2 regions of the Cupriavidus sp. MPR-AND1C genome follow, and region 2 is predicted to be linked to the other one. Evidence: riboswitches for the same ligand, from Rfam matches in the RefSeq annotation. Region 2 holds a riboswitch; the other holds the start of a gene.

Region 1 (8,117 bases), on a different contig from region 2:
TCCAAGCGGCAAGGTCATCAAGCAGTTGTTCGGACTCGGGGACAGCCATCTCGCGCAGGCGTCGACGGTGCTCTCGGGGATCGGCACCAGCCTGTTGCTCCTGGTGGCCGTCATCGCGCTGCTGACCGGCGGCTTCGGCACCACGCCGAGCGACCTGCTCAACAGCCTGCTGACGATGCTCGGCGGCGAGCGGCTGCGCAGCCTCAACATCATGCCCGAGCGCATCCTGAACGCGGTCATCGCGCTCTCGGTCGGCACCTGCCTGCTGCGCTCGGTGCGGCGCTGGCTGGACGCGGAACTCCTGCCGAAGGTCTGCATGGAAGCGGGCCTGCGCGCATCGCTCATCACGCTGTTCAGCAACATCGGCTATGTGCTGATCGTGTTGCTGACGCTGTCGCTGCTGGGCGTCAGATGGGAAAACCTGGCCTGGATCGTCAGCGCGCTGTCCGTGGGCATCGGCTTCGGCCTGCAGGAGATCGTCAAGAATTTCGTGTCTGGGCTCATCCTGCTGACCGAGCGCCCGGTGAAGGTCGGCGACATGGTGAGCATCGGCGGCGTGGAAGGCGACATCAAGCGCATCAACGTGCGCGCAACAGAGATCCTGCTGGGCGACCGCTCGACCGTGATCGTGCCCAACTCGCAGCTGATCTCGCAGAACCTGCGCAACGTGACGATGAGCAACAGCACGCAAGGCGTCGCCACGCTGCTGCTCACCTTCCCGTTGAACATCGATCCTGAACAGGTGCGCGAACTGCTGCTCGACTCCTATCGGGAAAATGAGGCGATCCTCGACAAGCCCGCGCCATCCGTCACGTTCAGCCAGCTGGCGCCGAACGGGATCACGCTTAGCGTGACGGGCTACGTAGGCAGCCCGCGAATCGCCACCGCGACCAAGAGCGACCTGCTGTTCGAGATACTGAAGCGGCTGCGCGCGGCCGATATCTCGCTGTCGGTCCCGCAGACCTTGCGGGTGGAGAATATGGCCGCGCTTGGCGCGTAACGCGCCCTGCCGGCCCCTTACGGGGTCACCAGCGCCACCGGTTCCTGCACGCCATGCGCACGCCTGGCGCCCATGGCTTGCTGCACCACATCGCCGATCATGTCCGCGGTGACCGCCGACAGCGTCCATCCCAGGTGGCCGTGGCCGGTGTTGTAGAACACGCAGGACGCACGGCCCCGGCCCACGCGCGGCAGCATGGTAGGCATCATCGGCCGCAGGCCGGCCCAGGGCACCACGCTGCGCGTGCTGACACCGGGGAAGCACTGGTTGACCCACTCCACCAGCGGACGGATACGGTCGGCGCGGATGTCGCGGTTATAGCCGTTGAACTCCGCCGTGCCCGCCACGCGGAAGCGGTCAACGCCCAGGCGGCTGGTGACCAGCTTGGTCTCGTCGTCAAGCAGGCTCACGACGGGCGCGGCCGCCTGGCTTTGCGCGTCGTTCAGGTTGACGGTGATCGAATAGCCCTTGACCGGATAGATGTTGACGCGATCGCCAAGGCTGGCCGCCAGCGCCCGGCTGGCAGTGCCGGCACAGACGACCACGCCGTCGAACACGCGCGATTCGGCCTGCCGGCCGTCGCCGCTGACGATGGTGACCTGCCGGCCATCGGTGCTGACCGACTGGACATCCTGGTTGTACAGGCAACGCACGCCCAGGCGGTCGATGGCCGCGGCCATGCCGCTGGTGAACTTGTGGATGTCGCCGGTGGAGTCGCTCTGGGTGAAATAACCACCGTAGTACTGCCCGGCCAGGGTCGGCTCGATGGCGCGCATTTCTTCCGGCGTGACGGCGTGGCGCGCAAGACCGCCCTCGGCCAGCAGCTTCGACACCCTGCCGGCGTGCTCGAAGCCCGCCTTGTCGCGATAGATATGGAGGATGCCTTCCTTCTTCAGGTCGAAATCGATGCCTTCGGCCGCCGCCCAGGAGAACAGGTGGTCACGCGCGGCAATCGCCAGGCGCGTGGTCTCGATGGTGTTCTTGCGGTAGTGGGGAATGGCGGCGATGAACTCGGCGAACCAGGACAGCTTGTGCCAGCTGGGGCGCGGGTTGACCAGCAGCGGCGCATCGCTCTTGAGCATCCACTTGATGCCCTTGAGGATGGTGGACCAGTGGGTCCAGACTTCAGCGTTGGAAGCGGAAAGCTGGCCGCCGTTGGCGAACGAGGTTTCCATGGCGGCATAGCGGTGTTTTTCGAGCAGGGTGACCGAGAAACCGCGCTTGGCGAGCGCGTAGGCAGTGGTCACGCCGGTGATGCCACCACCGATAACGGCGATTGTCTTCATCTCTATGGTTCCAGGACGTCGGATGGGGGCCTCTTGCGCGGCATGCGCAAAAGACGCCCCCTCTGTCCTTGACCTGAGAGATTCACGATACGCCACTTTGGGGGTGGCGGGGATCGCTTGCTCCTTCGGTACCGCCGGCTGACGAGCGCCGGGGTTCTTCAGAGTTCAAACGTGATACCGGTCCTTTTGCCTGAGAGTTTCCGGGGCGGTTGCTCCTTCGGCGCCGCCCGGCGCTTGGCCAGGCAGTCTCTCCCGATATCAACTTTGCATGATGCCGCCCGGCAGTACCAGGCGGCATGGCTTGGAACTGTAGCACTAGTCTGACTGCCTGGGGAAGTTTCCTGCGGGTTCAGCGCGCGAATCTCAGCGGGCCGGAACCGGGGCGATCGACTCGTGCGGCGTGGCGGTGCGCTGCGCGGCCTTGTGCACCATGGTGTAGGCATAGTCCACGCCCATGCCGTAGGCGCCCGAGTGTTCCTTGACCAGCTTCATCACGGCGTCATAGCTGTCGCGGCGCGCCCAGTCACGCTGCCATTCGAGCAGCACCTGCTGCCAGGTTACCGGCACCACGCCGGCCTGCACCATGCGCTGCATGGCGTAGTCGTGCGCTTCCTTGCTGGTGCCGCCGGAGGCGTCGGCCACCATGTAGATCTCGTAGTCGCTGTCGTGCATCGCGGACAGCGCGAAGGTGGTGTTGCAGACCTCGGTCCACAGGCCGGCCACGATGATCTTCTTGCGGCCGTTAGCGGCCAGCGCGTCGCGCACCTTCTGGTCGTCCCACGAGTTCATCGAGGTGCGCTCCAGCGTCTGCTGGCCGGGGAATACGTCAAGCAGCTCGGGGTAGGTATAGCCGGAGAAAGACTCGCTCTCCACCGTGGTGATGGTGGTGGGGATATTGAAGATCCTGGCTGCCTTGGCCAAACCCACCGCGTTGTTCTTCATCGCCTGGCGGTCCATCGACTGCACGCCGAAGGCCATCTGCGGCTGGTGGTCGATGAAAATCAGCTGGCTGTTTTGCGGGGTCAGGACTTCGAGCTTGGCGTTGGTCATGATTTCTCTCTCTTTGGCTGTTTGGCTATCTGGCTATCTGGTTGAATTATTTAGAACGTCGTCTTTGGCGTCGATCCGTCCATGGGTTGAACTTTATGGCAGCGCCGGCCGACGATGTGATGAATTCGTCGGATAACTTATTCAATTTTATTGATTGATATTTCGAAGAACCTGGCGATGCCCCACGGACATCGGGCCACGCGAGACTCGCAGCCTTGGCGAGCGCACAGCCGCCGCGATATCGGCGGCGGCTCGGTGGCCATGGCCACCGAGCGCAATGCGGACTTCTGCGAGGGGGGGCTGCCGGCGTGCGCCGGCTTTCTGGTGGCGACCCGATGACAACGGATCTGGTGTCCGCCATCGTCTCCGCGCACTCTTTACTGCAGCTCGATCTTCGCGATCGCCGCCAGCCGCTTCCAGCGCGCGATCTCGTCCTTCTGGTAGTCGCGAAGTTCTGCCGGCGTGGACAGGATCAGCGAGGTGGACTGGCGCTGGTAGTACTCCTTGACGTCATCGGCGGCGCCGGCTTGGGCGAACAGTTCGCCAAGGCGTTGCGCAATGGGCGCAGGTGTCCTGGCGGAGACCGCCGCTGCCACCCAGTTATAGGCCAGGAAGTCCGGCACGCCGGCTTCGGCCGCGCTCGGCACGCCCGGCAGTAGCGGCGAGCGCTGGGGCGCGGTGTAAGCCAGCGCGCGCACCTTGCCGCCCTTGACCAGCTCAATCGCGCCGCTGGCATCCACCACGGCGAAGTCCACGTTGGCGGCCATCACGCCGTTGATCGCGTCGCCCGCGCCCTTGTAGGGCACGCCGGTGGTCTTCATGCGGCTTTGCTCGTTCAGCCATTCGCTGTACAGGGTGTACGACACCGAGCCGGTGCCGTAGTTGAGCGCGCCGGGCCGCTTGCGCGCGTCCTCCACCAGCGCCCTGAGCGTGTGGTACGGCGAGCTGGCCGGTACGATGATCAGGCATGGCCCACGCGACAGCAGCGTGATGGGCGTGAAGTCGGTCAGCGGATCGTAAGGCAGCTTGCGGAAGGTGGCGGCATTGGTGGACAGCGTGGAGTTGCTGCCGATAAACACCGTGTATCCGTCGGCCGGCGCGCTGAGCAGCGTCTGCACGCCGATAAAGCCGTTGCCACCCGGCTTGTTCTCCACCACCACGCCCTGCCCCGTCAGCTCGCCGATCTTCTTGGCGAACATGCGGGCGGTCATGTCGGTACCGCTGCCTGACGGGAACGGCACGATAAAGCGGATCGGCCGGGTGGGAAATGCCTGCGGCTGCGCCAGCGCGACGAACGGCGCGCCTGCCAGGCTCGCTGCGACGGCGGTGCCGCCCAGGATGGCGAAGCGGCGCCGGGAACCGTTCACGGTTCGGGTCATGTTGTCTCCTTGGTCTTGCGCCTGGCAGTGGGTTCCGCCAGTGCGGGTGCGTCTGTGATTCCGTGGTTCAGTGATTCGCTTTGGCGGCGGGCTAACGCTTGAGGCCAAGCAGATCCCGCGCGATAACCCATCGGTGCACTTCGGACGGGCCTTCGTAGATGCGCATCAACCGCGTCTCGTTGGCCATCTGCTGCAACGGCATTTCCTTGGTCATGCCCATCGCGCCAAAGGCCTGCATGGCATGGTCGATCACGTCCCAGGCCATCTCGGTGGCGAATACCTTGATCATCGAGACCTGGGTACGCGCCTCGTCGCCGGCGTCAATGCGTGCCGCGGCCTCGTAAGTCATCAGGCGACAGGCGTGGATGCGGGTGGCGGCATCGGCCACCCACCACTGGATTGCCTGCCGGTCCGCCAGCGCGGCGCCGAAGGTCCGGCGCTGCGGCGCGTACTCGCACAGCATGTCCAGCGCGCGCTGGGCGCGGCCAATGCACCAGGCCGCCATCTGCACGCGCCGGCTGGAAAGCCGTGCCTGCATCGGCGCGAAGCCCTGGCCTTGCACGCCGAGCAGCTGCGTGTGCGCAACGCGGCAGTCCTCCAGCACCACCTCGTAGGTGGAGGCGCCGCCGATCATGGGGATGCGCCGTTCCACCTTGAAGCCGGGCGTGCCACGGTCGACCAGAAACGCGGAGATGCCGCCGCGGGCGCCGCGCGCCTTGTCGGTCACGGCCATCACGATGGTCCAGTCGGCGCGGGCAGCGCGGCTGATCCAGATCTTGCGGCCGTTGAGCACCCAGTCGTCGCCGTCGCGTTCGGCACGGGTGGTCATCATGGCCGGGTCGCCGCCGGCACCGGGTTCGGAAATGGCGATGGCGGAGATGGTCTCGCCGCGCGCGTACGGTTCCAGGTAGCGCGCTCGCTGGGCCGCGTCGGCGGTCTTGAGCAGCATGCGCAGGTTCGGTGAATCGGGCGGCAGGTCGTAGGGGGTGACGGTCTTGCCCAGCTCCTCGTTGACGCCGACCATGGCCACCACTGGCAAGTCGGCGCCGCCCATCTCGGCCGGCGCATCCAGGCCCCACAGGCCCAGCTCACGCGAGAGTCCGTCCAGCTTGTCCTGCTCCTGCGGCAACAGCGTAAGCTGGCCGCCCTCTGCCTCGCGGGCCAGCACGCCCGCTTCGAGCGGGATCAACTGCTCACGCACAAAGCGCGCCACCAGATCCTTGAGCATCTGGTGCTCGTCTTCCAGTACGAAGTTCATGCAATATCTCCTTGATTGTTTGCGTGCCGCTTCAGGCGGCGTCCCGGCCGCCCGTCACCCGGGCGATGTCTTCAGGGGCTAGTCCGGCTTCGCGCAGCACTTCATCGGTGTGCTCGCCCAGCGTGGGCGCGTGCCGGCGCAGCGACAGCGGCGTGGCGGAGAAGCGCGCCGTGGGCCGCATCTCGCGCAACGGGCCCTCGGTGGGATGCTCGGTCTGCTGGAACAGCCCGACCGCCTCCAGGTGCGGATGCGTCGGCAATTCGTCCGGCGCATAGATCGGCGTGGCGGGGATATCCAGCGTCTCGAACAGCGCCATCCACGCCTTTGTGGTACGGGTCGGCGTGATTTCCGCGAGGTGCTGGTAAAGCGCGCGGATATGGGCGTTGCGCTGCGCGCGGCTGGCGATGTTGTACTTGTCACCCAGGTCATCGCGGCCCACGGCGTGGAAAAAGGCCTTCCAGTGGCGGTCCGTGTACGGTAGCGCGCAGATCCAGCCGTCCGCAGTCTGCGCCGGCCGCCGCCCGCCCTGCAGCAGGCGCGCATAGCCGGCCGCGCCGGTGGCGGGCTCGAAGGTCAACCCCGCCAGGTGCTCGGCCATCACGAAGCTGGCCATGGTTTCCAGCATCGGTACTTCCACCGCTTGCCCGCTGCCGTGGCGCTCGCGGTGCAGCAGCGCGGCCATCACCGCGTTGGCCAGCGCCATCCCGGTGGTCTTGTCGGCGATCAGGCTAGGCACGTACTCGGGCCGGCTGCCGGCGACGGAACCCAGCGACACCAGCCCGCAAGCGGCCTGGATGATGTCGTCGAAGGCCGGCTTGTCGCGGTGCGGGCCGTCCTGGCCAAAGCCGGTGGCCACGCAGTAGACGATGCGCGGGTTCAACGCTGCCACCGCGCCGTAGCCAAAGCCCAGCCGCTCGATGGCGGCCACGCGCATGTTGTGGATCAGCACATCGGCGCCGGCGATCAGGCGGCGCAGCGCAGCCGCGCCTGCAGGTGTCTTCAGGTCCAGCACCACCGAGCGCTTGTTGCGGTTGAGCGCCAGGTAGATCGAACTCATGCCGGCGTTGCGCGATACGCCGTTGGCGCGCATGAGGTCGCCCTCCGGCCCTTCGATCTTGATGACGTCCGCGCCCAGGTCGGCCAGAGATTGCGTGGCCAGGGGGCCCAGCACCACCGAAGTCAGGTCGAGTACGCGAATTCCCTCAAGCGGGCCCGCGCAGACGGGTTTCTGATGTGGCATGCGGCCCCCTCAGCGGCGCTGGAAGACGGGCACGCGGCGCTCGGCCATCGCCGCCACGCCTTCGCGGAAATCCGCGGTGGCGAACTGCACGCGCTGGATGGCCAGTTCACGCTGGTTGGCCGCCACGATGCGGTCGGCCAGCCCCAGGCGCAGCGTCTCGCGTGTGCTTTCCACGGCCAGTGGCGCCGAGGCCGCGATATCGTGCGCGAGCGCCAGCGCGCGGGCACGCACCTCGGCCTGCGCCACCAGTTCGTCGGCCAGCCCGATGCGCACCGCTTCTTCGCCGTCGATGCGCCTGCCCGTGTACAACAGCAGCGCAGCCTGCTGCTCGCCGACCAGGCGCGGCAGCGTCACGCTCATCCCAAAACCGGGATGGAAGCCGAGCCTGTTGAAGCTGGCGCTGAAGCGCGCTTCGCGGCATGTGATGCGGAAATCCGCCACCAGCGCCAGTCCCAGCCCCGCGCCGATCGCGGCACCCGCAACCGCCGCCACGATGGGCTTGCGGTTGCGGTAGAGCTTCATGGCCTGTGCGTAGAAGGCCGATGGGTCGCGCGAGACACTGCCCTGGCCGGCGCCGCTGAAATCGGCCCCGGCGCAGAAGGCGCCCACGCCAGACGACAGCACAACGGCGCGACAGCTATCGTCCTCGTCGAGTTGCAGCAGCGTTTCAGCCAGCCGGCGCATGACATCGGCGTCGACAAAGTTATGGGGCGGGCGGGATATCTCGATCTGCGCAACATGCTGGTCGCGCGTCAGGACGATTTCGGGGGTGGATGCCGAGGTCATGGCGAAGGGCTCCGGGAGGGTGGAAAGGCACCCAGTATTCGCCGATGCGGATCCCCGCGCTACACTACAATTTCGGATACCGAAATTACTTGCAGCGCCCCGATGCTGGATTGGCGGG
Region 2 (8,117 bases):
CACTCCACGATATTCACCGCCAAGCCGCCACGCGCGGTTTCCTTGTACTTGGTCTTCATGTCGGCGCCGGTCTCGCGCATGGTCTTGATCACGGAGTCGAGCGACACATAGTGCATGCCGTCGCCGCGCAACGCCATGCGCGCCGCGTTCACGGCCTTCACCGAGGCCATGGCGTTGCGCTCGATGCAGGGAATCTGCACCAGCCCGCCGACCGGGTCGCAGGTCAGCCCGAGGTTGTGCTCCATGCCGATCTCGGCCGCGTTCTCCACCTGCTCCGGCGTGCCGCCCATCACGGCGGCCAGGGCGCCGGCGGCCATCGAGCAGGCCACGCCGACCTCGCCCTGGCAGCCGACCTCGGCGCCGGAGATCGAGGCATTAAGCTTGTAGAGCATGCCGATGGCGCCGGCTGTCAGCAGGAAGTCGATCACGCCTTGCGGGTTGGCGCCCGGCACGAAGCGGTCGTAGTAATGCAGCACGGCCGGGATGATGCCGGCGGCGCCGTTGGTGGGCGCGGTGACCACGCGGCCGCCGGCGGCGTTTTCCTCGTTGACGGCGATCGCATAGAGGTTGACCCAGTCGATTACCGAGAGCGGATCGGCCAGCGCGCGCTCGGCGTGCTCGGTGAGGTTGCGGAACAGGTCGTGGGCGCGGCGCTTGACCTTGAACGGCCCGGGCAACTCGCCGTCGGTGCGGCAGCCGCGTGCCACGCAGGCTTGCATCACGGCCCAGATCTGCAGCAGGCCGGCATTGACCTCGGCTTCGCTGCGCCACACGCATTCGTTTTCCATCATCAGCCGCGCAATGCTCTTCTTGCTGGCGGCTGCCATCTCCAGCATCGCGCGCCCGCTGCGAAACGGATGCGGCAACTGCTGGTCAGCCTCCAGGATATGCGTATTGGCTGCACCGGCGGTGATGATGAAGCCACCGCCCACCGACAGGTAACGCCCTTCACGGATGCGCTCGCCGCCGGCATTGAAGGCGTGGAACTTCATGCCGTTGGGATGCTCGGCCATGGCCTCGCGGCGGTAGAAGACGATGTGCTCCTTCTCCACGAAGGGCACGGGATGCGTGCCCAGCAGCGAGAGCGTGCGGCTGGCGCGCAGCGCGGCCAGCCGCACGTCGATGGTGTCGGGGTCGATGGTGTCGGGCGCTTCGCCCAGCAAGCCGAGGATCACGCCCTTGTCGGTGCCGTGGCCGCGGCCGGTGGCGCCGAGCGAGCCATACAGCTCCACGCGCACGCTGGCCACCTGCGGCAACAGGCCGTCGCGCGCCAGGCCCTGGGCGAACATCAGCGCGGCGCGCATCGGACCAACGGTGTGCGAGCTTGATGGGCCGATGCCCACCTTGAACAGGTCGAAGACGCTGACAGCCACGGTAGGCTCCTGGGGTTGGCTCGCGCCGGGGTCAGACCGGCGCGTCCGTGTCCTGATTGATGGGGGCGCGCCACAGCGAACCCGCCGCATCGGGCGGCGGGGGTGGCACGTCTTTCTTTATCAGCACGCTGATGGTGCCGTCGTTCTCGAGGATCGCGAAATGCACATCGGCAACGCGCTCGCACCCCGCATGGCGCAGTGCCTTGTGCAGGTCGTCGCGGGTCACGAAGGCGCGCTTCATCACGTCACCGAAGACCATGCCGTCGTGGATCAATACCTGCGGGCGCCCCTCGACGACGTTCTCGAAGCGCCGGCTGCACCAGCTCAGCCACGCCAGCACAAGGTTGGCGCCGACCAGCGTCACCGCCAGGATCAACCCGGCCGTGACGGAGTTGTCCCCGGCGTTCATGGCGTTCTGCACGGCGTTGGACAGCACCAGCAGCAGCACCAGGTCGAGCGAGGTAAGCTGCCCGATCTGACGCTTGCCGGACAGCCGCAGCAGCACCAGCAGGCTGCCGTAGACGATCAGTCCGCGCAGGACGAATTCCCACCATGGGGCGCTGAGATTCCACATGCGTGCTCCGCATTCCGGGCACGGCCGGGTGGCCGCGCATCCACACAGAGCATAGCGCGAGGGCGATGCGTCGGGGCCGCCGCAACGCGCAGCCGCCCCGGCCTCATGCCAGCTTACTCTTCGGTGTACTCGCTCATCGGCACGCAGGCGCAGAACAGGTTGCGGTCGCCGTACACGTTGTCCGCACGGCCAACGGGTGGCCAGTACTTCTGCGTGCGCAGCGCGGCCACCGGGTAGGCGGCTTCCTGGCGCGTGTACTTGTGTTCCCACACGTCGGCAGTGATCACGGCGGCGGTGTGCGGCGCATTCTTCAGCGGGTTGTCCTCGCGGTCGAAGGTGCCGTCTTCCACGCGGGCAATCTCGGCGCGGATGGCGATCATCGCGTCGATAAAGCGGTCCAGCTCGTGCAGGGCCTCGCTCTCGGTCGGCTCGATCATCAGCGTGCCCGGCACCGGGAAGCTCATGGTGGGGGCGTGGAAGCCGTAGTCCATCAGGCGCTTGGCCACGTCCTCGTTGGAGATGCCGGTGGTCTTTTGCAGCGCGCGTACGTCCAGGATGCACTCGTGCGCCACCAGGCCGTGCTGGCCAGTGTAGAGCACGGGGAAGTGCGGCGACAGGCGGCGCGCCACGTAGTTGGCGGCCAGGATGGCGTTCTCGGTGGCGGCGGTCAGGCCGGCCGAGCCCATCATGGCGATGTACATCCACGAGATCGGCAGGATGCTGGCCGAGCCGAACGGCGCGGCGGACACGCCGCCGATGCCCTGGTCGTCGCGGCGATAGCCCACGCTGTCCTGGTTGGGCAGGAAGTCAGCCAGATGCGCACCGACCGCCACCGGGCCAACGCCCGGGCCGCCACCGCCGTGGGGGATGCAGAAGGTCTTGTGCAGGTTCAGGTGGGACACGTCGCCACCGAACTGGCCCGGCGCGGCGGTGCCGACCATGGCGTTCATGTTGGCGCCGTCGACGTAGACCTGGCCGCCGTGCTTGTGCACGATGTCGCAGATCTGCTGCACGCCCTGCTCGAATACGCCGTGCGTAGACGGGTAGGTGATCATGATCGCGGCGAGGTTCTTGCTGTGCTGCTCGGCCTTCTTCGCCAGGTCTTCCAGGTCGACGTTGCCGTTCTCGTCACAGGCCACCACCACCACCTTCATGCCGGCCATCTGTGCCGACGCCGGGTTGGTGCCGTGCGCGGAGGACGGGATCAGGCAGATGTCGCGGTGGCTTTCGCCACGGCTGGCGTGGTACGCATGGATGATCAGCAGGCCGGCGTATTCGCCTTGCGAGCCGGCATTGGGCTGCAGGCTCACCGCCGCGTAGCCGGTGGCGGCGCACAGCATGGCTTCGAGCTGGTCGATCATCTCGCGGTAGCCGACCGTCTGGTCCAGCGGCGCGAACGGGTGGATCTTGCTGAATTCGGGCCACGTCACCGGGATCATCTCGCTGGTGGCGTTGAGCTTCATGGTGCACGAGCCCAGCGGGATCATGGTGCGGTCCAGCGCCAGGTCCTTGTCGGCCAGCATGCGCAGGTAGCGCAGCATTTCGTGCTCGGCGTGGTGCGTGTTGAACACCGGGTGCGTCAGGTAGGCGCTCTGGCGCGCCAGGCCGGCCGGGAACGCGTCTTGCGCGGCGGCTTCGAGTGCATCGAAGCCGGGCACCGGCTTGCCGTGGGCGAAGATTTCCAGCAGGGCGACGACGTCCTCGCGCGAGGCGGTCTCGTCCAGTGAGATGCCGATGCGGGTGGCGCCGGCGTGGCGCAGGTTGATGCCCCGCGCGGTGGCCGAGGCGTGGAGGGCTTCGGTGTTGAAGCCGGTTTCCAGCGTCAGCGTATCGAAGAAGGTGGCGTTGGTGCGCGCGTAGCCCAGTTGCTCCAGGCCGCCGGCCAGCGTGGCCGTCAGGCGGTGCACGCGCTGGGCGATGCGCTTGAGGCCTTGCGGGCCGTGGTACACGGCGTACATCGAGGCCATCACGGCCAGCAGCACCTGTGCCGTACAGATGTTCGACGTCGCTTTTTCGCGGCGGATATGCTGCTCGCGCGTTTGCAGGGCCAGGCGATACGCCTTGTTGCCTTGCGCGTCGATGGTCACGCCCACCAGGCGGCCGGGCATGGAGCGCTTGAAGGCATCCTTGACCGCCATGTAGCCGGCGTGCGGGCCGCCAAAGCCGAGCGGCACGCCAAAGCGTTGCGAGTTGCCCACCGCCACGTCGGCGCCCCACTCTCCGGGCGCGGCGATCAGGGTCAGCGCCAGCAGGTCGGCGGCAGCCACCACCAGTCCACCAGCGGCGTGCACCGCGTCGGCGATGGCACGGTAGTCCGCCACATCGCCGTTCACGCCGGGGTACTGCAGCAGCACGCCGAAGGCATGGGCACCGGCCGCTTCGGCAGCGGGGCCAACCTTGACTTCGATGCCCAGCGGCAGCGCGCGGGTGCGTACCACTTCCAGCGTTTGCGGCAGCACGTCGTCCGCGACATAGAAAGTGGTGGAGGCGTGCTTGTTGACGCGCTGCAGCAGCGTCATGGCCTCGGCGGCCGCCGTGCCTTCATCCAGCATCGACGCATTGGCGATGTCCAGGCCGGTCAGGTCGGTCACCATCTGCTGGAAGTTCAGCATGGCTTCCAGGCGGCCCTGGGAAATTTCGGGCTGGTAGGGCGTGTAGGCGGTGTACCAGGCCGGGTTCTCGAAGATATTGCGCAGCACCACGCCCGGGGTCAGCGTGTTGTAGTAGCCCTGGCCGATAAAGCTCTTGAGCACGCGGTTCTTGCTGGCCAGGCCACGCAGCTTGGCCAGCGCGGCTTCTTCGGTCAGCGGCGCGGTGAACTCGCCCAGCGGCATGCCGTCGCGGCGGCGGATGGCGGCGGGGATGACGGCGTCGATCAGCGCGGCGCGGTTGTCATAGCCCAGCACCTTGAGCATGTGCTGTTGTTCGGCGGCGTCGGGGCCGATATGGCGGGAGGCGAAGGCGTCGCGCGCCTCCAGTTCGGCCAGCGTGGGCCGGGCAACTTGGGCGGCAGTCATGGGCAAAGGGGCGTTCATGGCAAGAATCTCGTGGGAGCGGTGCGGCGGGTGGTCGGCCCGGTCCGCGTCGCGGCAGTCTTTATCCGTCATTCCCGTGGCGCGGGAATGACGATCTGGCATCAGGCGCCGACGTTGGCCTTATAGGCGTCGGCCGACATCAGGCCGTTCACGTCGTCGCTGTTGGCCGGCTTGAGCTTGAACAGCCAGGCGTCGAAGGCGTCGGCATTGACGCTTTCCGGCGCGGCCGCGGCGGCGTCGTTGATGGCGATCACTTCGCCTGCCACCGGCGCGTAGATGTCGGACGCGGCCTTGACCGATTCCACCACGGCCAGCGCGTCGCCGGCGCCGACCGACTTGCCCACTTCCGGCAGTTCCAGGAAGACGATGTCGCCCAGCGCGTCCTGCGCGTGGTCGGTGATGCCGATGGTCAGCGTGCCGTCGGCTTCGACGCGCACCCACTCATGGGACTCGGTGTATTTCAGGTCGGCGGGGAAATTCATGGGATTGCTCCAGATTCAATTTGTTATTCAGCGCCAGCCGGGGGGATGTCGAAGTTCGACGGGGTAACCGCCGGCGGGCGCGCTGTGACCGGTGCGAGCGTTTCAGCTCACGAGTGCCTTGCCATTGCGCACAAACGGCAGTTTAACCACAGTCGCGGCGAGTTTGCGGTCGCGGATCTCGACCTGCACCTCGGCGCCGAGCGCAACGTCGAGCGGCAGGCGGGCAAAAGCGATGGACTGGGACAGCGAGGGGCTGAAGGTGCCACTGGTGATTTCGCCTTCGCCAGCAGGGGTGATGACCTTCTGGTGGGCGCGCAGCACGCCGCCCGCTTTTCCGTTGGCCGGGCGCAGGATCAGCCCGACGAACTGCTGGGTCTTGCCGCCAGCGACCAGGGCCGCCTTGCCGGTGAAGTCGCGTTCGCTTTGCAAGTCCACGGTCCAGGCCAGGCCGGCGTTGAGCGGCGAGGTGTGGATATCCATGTCCTGGCCGTACAGGTTCATGCCGGCCTCCAGGCGCAGCGTGTCGCGCGCGCCCAAGCCCGCCGGGCGCACGCCCTCGGCGATCAGCTTTTCCCACAGGCCGGCCACGTTCTCGGCTGGCACCACCAGCTCGAACCCGTCTTCGCCGGTATAGCCGGTGCGTGCCACCATGACTTCGCCAAGGGCGGGGTCCTGCACCACGACGGCGTTGAACGGCTTCAGGGCTTCGCTGGGTTGTGTCGAGGGGAAGGCGTTCCACACCTTGGCGCGGGCATTCGGGCCCTGCACCGCGACGATCGCCAGCGGAGCCACGCCGTCGGGCGCATTGTCGCCGCGGCGCGGCGTGATGCGCACGCCGCTATTGGTGGCGGCGTTGCGCGCGGCGATCCATTCGATATCGTTGTTGGCGGTGCCAGCATTCACCACCAGGCGGAAGTGGTCCTCGGCGAAGAAATAGACGATCAGGTCGTCGATGACGCCACCCTTCTCGTCCAGCATGCAGGAGTACAGCGCCTTGCCCGGCGTTTGCAGCTTGTCCACATTGTTGGCCAGCAGGCCACGCAGGAAGGCACGCACATGCTCGCCATTGAGATCGACCACGCACATGTGGGAGACGTCGAACATGCCGGCATCCGTGCGCACGGCGTGATGTTCCTCGATCTGGGAGCCGTAGTTGACCGGCATGTCCCAGCCGCCGAAGTCGACCATGCGGGCGCTGAGGGCGCGGTGGATAGCGTTGAGGGGCGTGGCCTGGAGCGTCATGGAATCCTCGGGGGAAGGCAAATCTCGGTTCGAAAACAAAAAAAGGGCCATCCGCCGCAGGATTCGGCGCGCCATAGCGCTGCCAGATCCGCTGCGGCGGATGACCCCTCTGTCCTCGATACCTGAGAGATTACAAGGCGGATTCCATTTACCGGAAACCCAAGCCTTGCGCGCCCCTTCGGTGGGCACGCTCACCAAGGCTGTCGACGGAATCGATCAGTGGCGGGTGCCGCTCTCCAGAGTACGGCGTGCATCGTGTGCATGTTGCAAGCCGATCCAACCAGTCCATGGTGCCTGAGAGTTTTCGGGTGATACCCCTTCGGCGGCGCAAGATCTGCGCGCTCTCCCGGTCGGATGGCGCGACTCTACAGCCAGCCTCGGGGGCTTGTCAACGCGCTCGCGCGCCAGCCCGGGCGCAGCCGCTGGCCGGCTGGCCGGCGTGTTAACATCTGCGGCTCCGATGGCTTTTGCTGTGCTGCAGGCTTCACCCGTGGCCTTGGCCGCGCCAGTGCATGTGCTGCTTTTGCCATGCGCAAAAGCCCGCGCCCGCCTTGCCGGCCATCCCGCCACCCAGCACCACCACCAGCCCTCGCATGACCCACGGACTCAATCCTGCCCAATCCGAAGCCGTTCGCTACCTCGACGGCCCCTGCCTGGTGCTCGCCGGCGCTGGCTCGGGCAAGACCCGGGTGATCACGCAGAAGATCGCGCACCTGATCGAGGACAAGGGCTTCCAGCCCAAGCACATCGCCGCGGTGACCTTCACCAACAAGGCCGCCAAGGAGATGCAGGAGCGCATCGCCAAGCTGATGGAAGGCAAGACCACGCGCGAGGGCAAGCGCATCCCCATCAAGCAGATCACGGTGAGCACCTTCCACTCGCTGGGCGTGCAGATCCTGCGCGCCGAGGCCGAGCACGTGGGCCTGAAGCCGCGCTTTTCCATCATGGACTCGGACGATTGCTTTGGCATGGTGCAGGAGCAGCTCGCCTCCACCGACAAGAAGCTGATCCGCAGCGTGCAGAGCACCATCTCGCTGTGGAAGAACGGCATGGTCGATCCCGAGACCGCCATCGCCCAGGCCGACAACCCCGACGATCACCAGGCGGCGCTGATCTACCGCAACTACGTGGCTACGCTGCATGCCTACCAGGCGGTGGACTTCGACGACCTGATCCGCCTGCCGGCAGAGCTGTTCGCGCGCAACGAAGAGGTGCGCCTGCGCTGGCAGAACCGGCTGCGCTACTTCCTGGTGGACGAGTACCAGGACACCAACGCCTGCCAGTACCAGCTGCTCAAGCAGCTCGCCGGCGGCTCGCACCTGCGCGCACCGGCCTTCACCGCGGTGGGCGACGACGACCAGGCCATCTACGGCTGGCGCGGCGCCACGCTGGACAACCTCAAGCTGCTGCA

The links. Region 2 has a riboswitch for glycine ahead of gcvT (glycine cleavage system aminomethyltransferase GcvT). Riboswitches for the same ligand answer to the same signal wherever they lie in the genome.
Region 1: another riboswitch for glycine. It lies ahead of AC1RWI_RS26250 (D-amino acid dehydrogenase); the one in region 2 lies ahead of gcvT (glycine cleavage system aminomethyltransferase GcvT).

The regions. Positions count from the first base shown of each region.
Region 1 covers NZ_JBXASU010000060.1:20,108-28,224, forward strand. Annotated here, with positions in the region: gene AC1RWI_RS26245 (DUF3772 domain-containing protein) at 1-1,000, shown strand, start outside; gene AC1RWI_RS26250 (D-amino acid dehydrogenase) at 1,018-2,286, opposite strand; glycine riboswitch at 2,455-2,551, opposite strand; gene AC1RWI_RS26255 (hydrolase) at 2,650-3,336, opposite strand; gene AC1RWI_RS26260 (Bug family tripartite tricarboxylate transporter substrate binding protein) at 3,714-4,715, opposite strand; gene AC1RWI_RS26265 (acyl-CoA dehydrogenase family protein) at 4,807-5,973, opposite strand; gene AC1RWI_RS26270 (CaiB/BaiF CoA transferase family protein) at 6,005-7,213, opposite strand; gene AC1RWI_RS26275 (enoyl-CoA hydratase/isomerase family protein) at 7,223-7,999, opposite strand.
Region 2 covers NZ_JBXASU010000023.1:82,304-90,420, forward strand. Annotated here, with positions in the region: gene AC1RWI_RS15245 (L-serine ammonia-lyase) at 1-1,373, opposite strand, end outside; gene AC1RWI_RS15250 (DUF421 domain-containing protein) at 1,405-1,947, opposite strand; gene gcvP (aminomethyl-transferring glycine dehydrogenase) at 2,061-4,982, opposite strand; gene gcvH (glycine cleavage system protein GcvH) at 5,084-5,464, opposite strand; gene gcvT (glycine cleavage system aminomethyltransferase GcvT) at 5,567-6,706, opposite strand; glycine riboswitch at 6,806-6,956, opposite strand; glycine riboswitch at 6,978-7,065, opposite strand; gene AC1RWI_RS15270 (UvrD-helicase domain-containing protein) at 7,300-8,117, shown strand, end outside.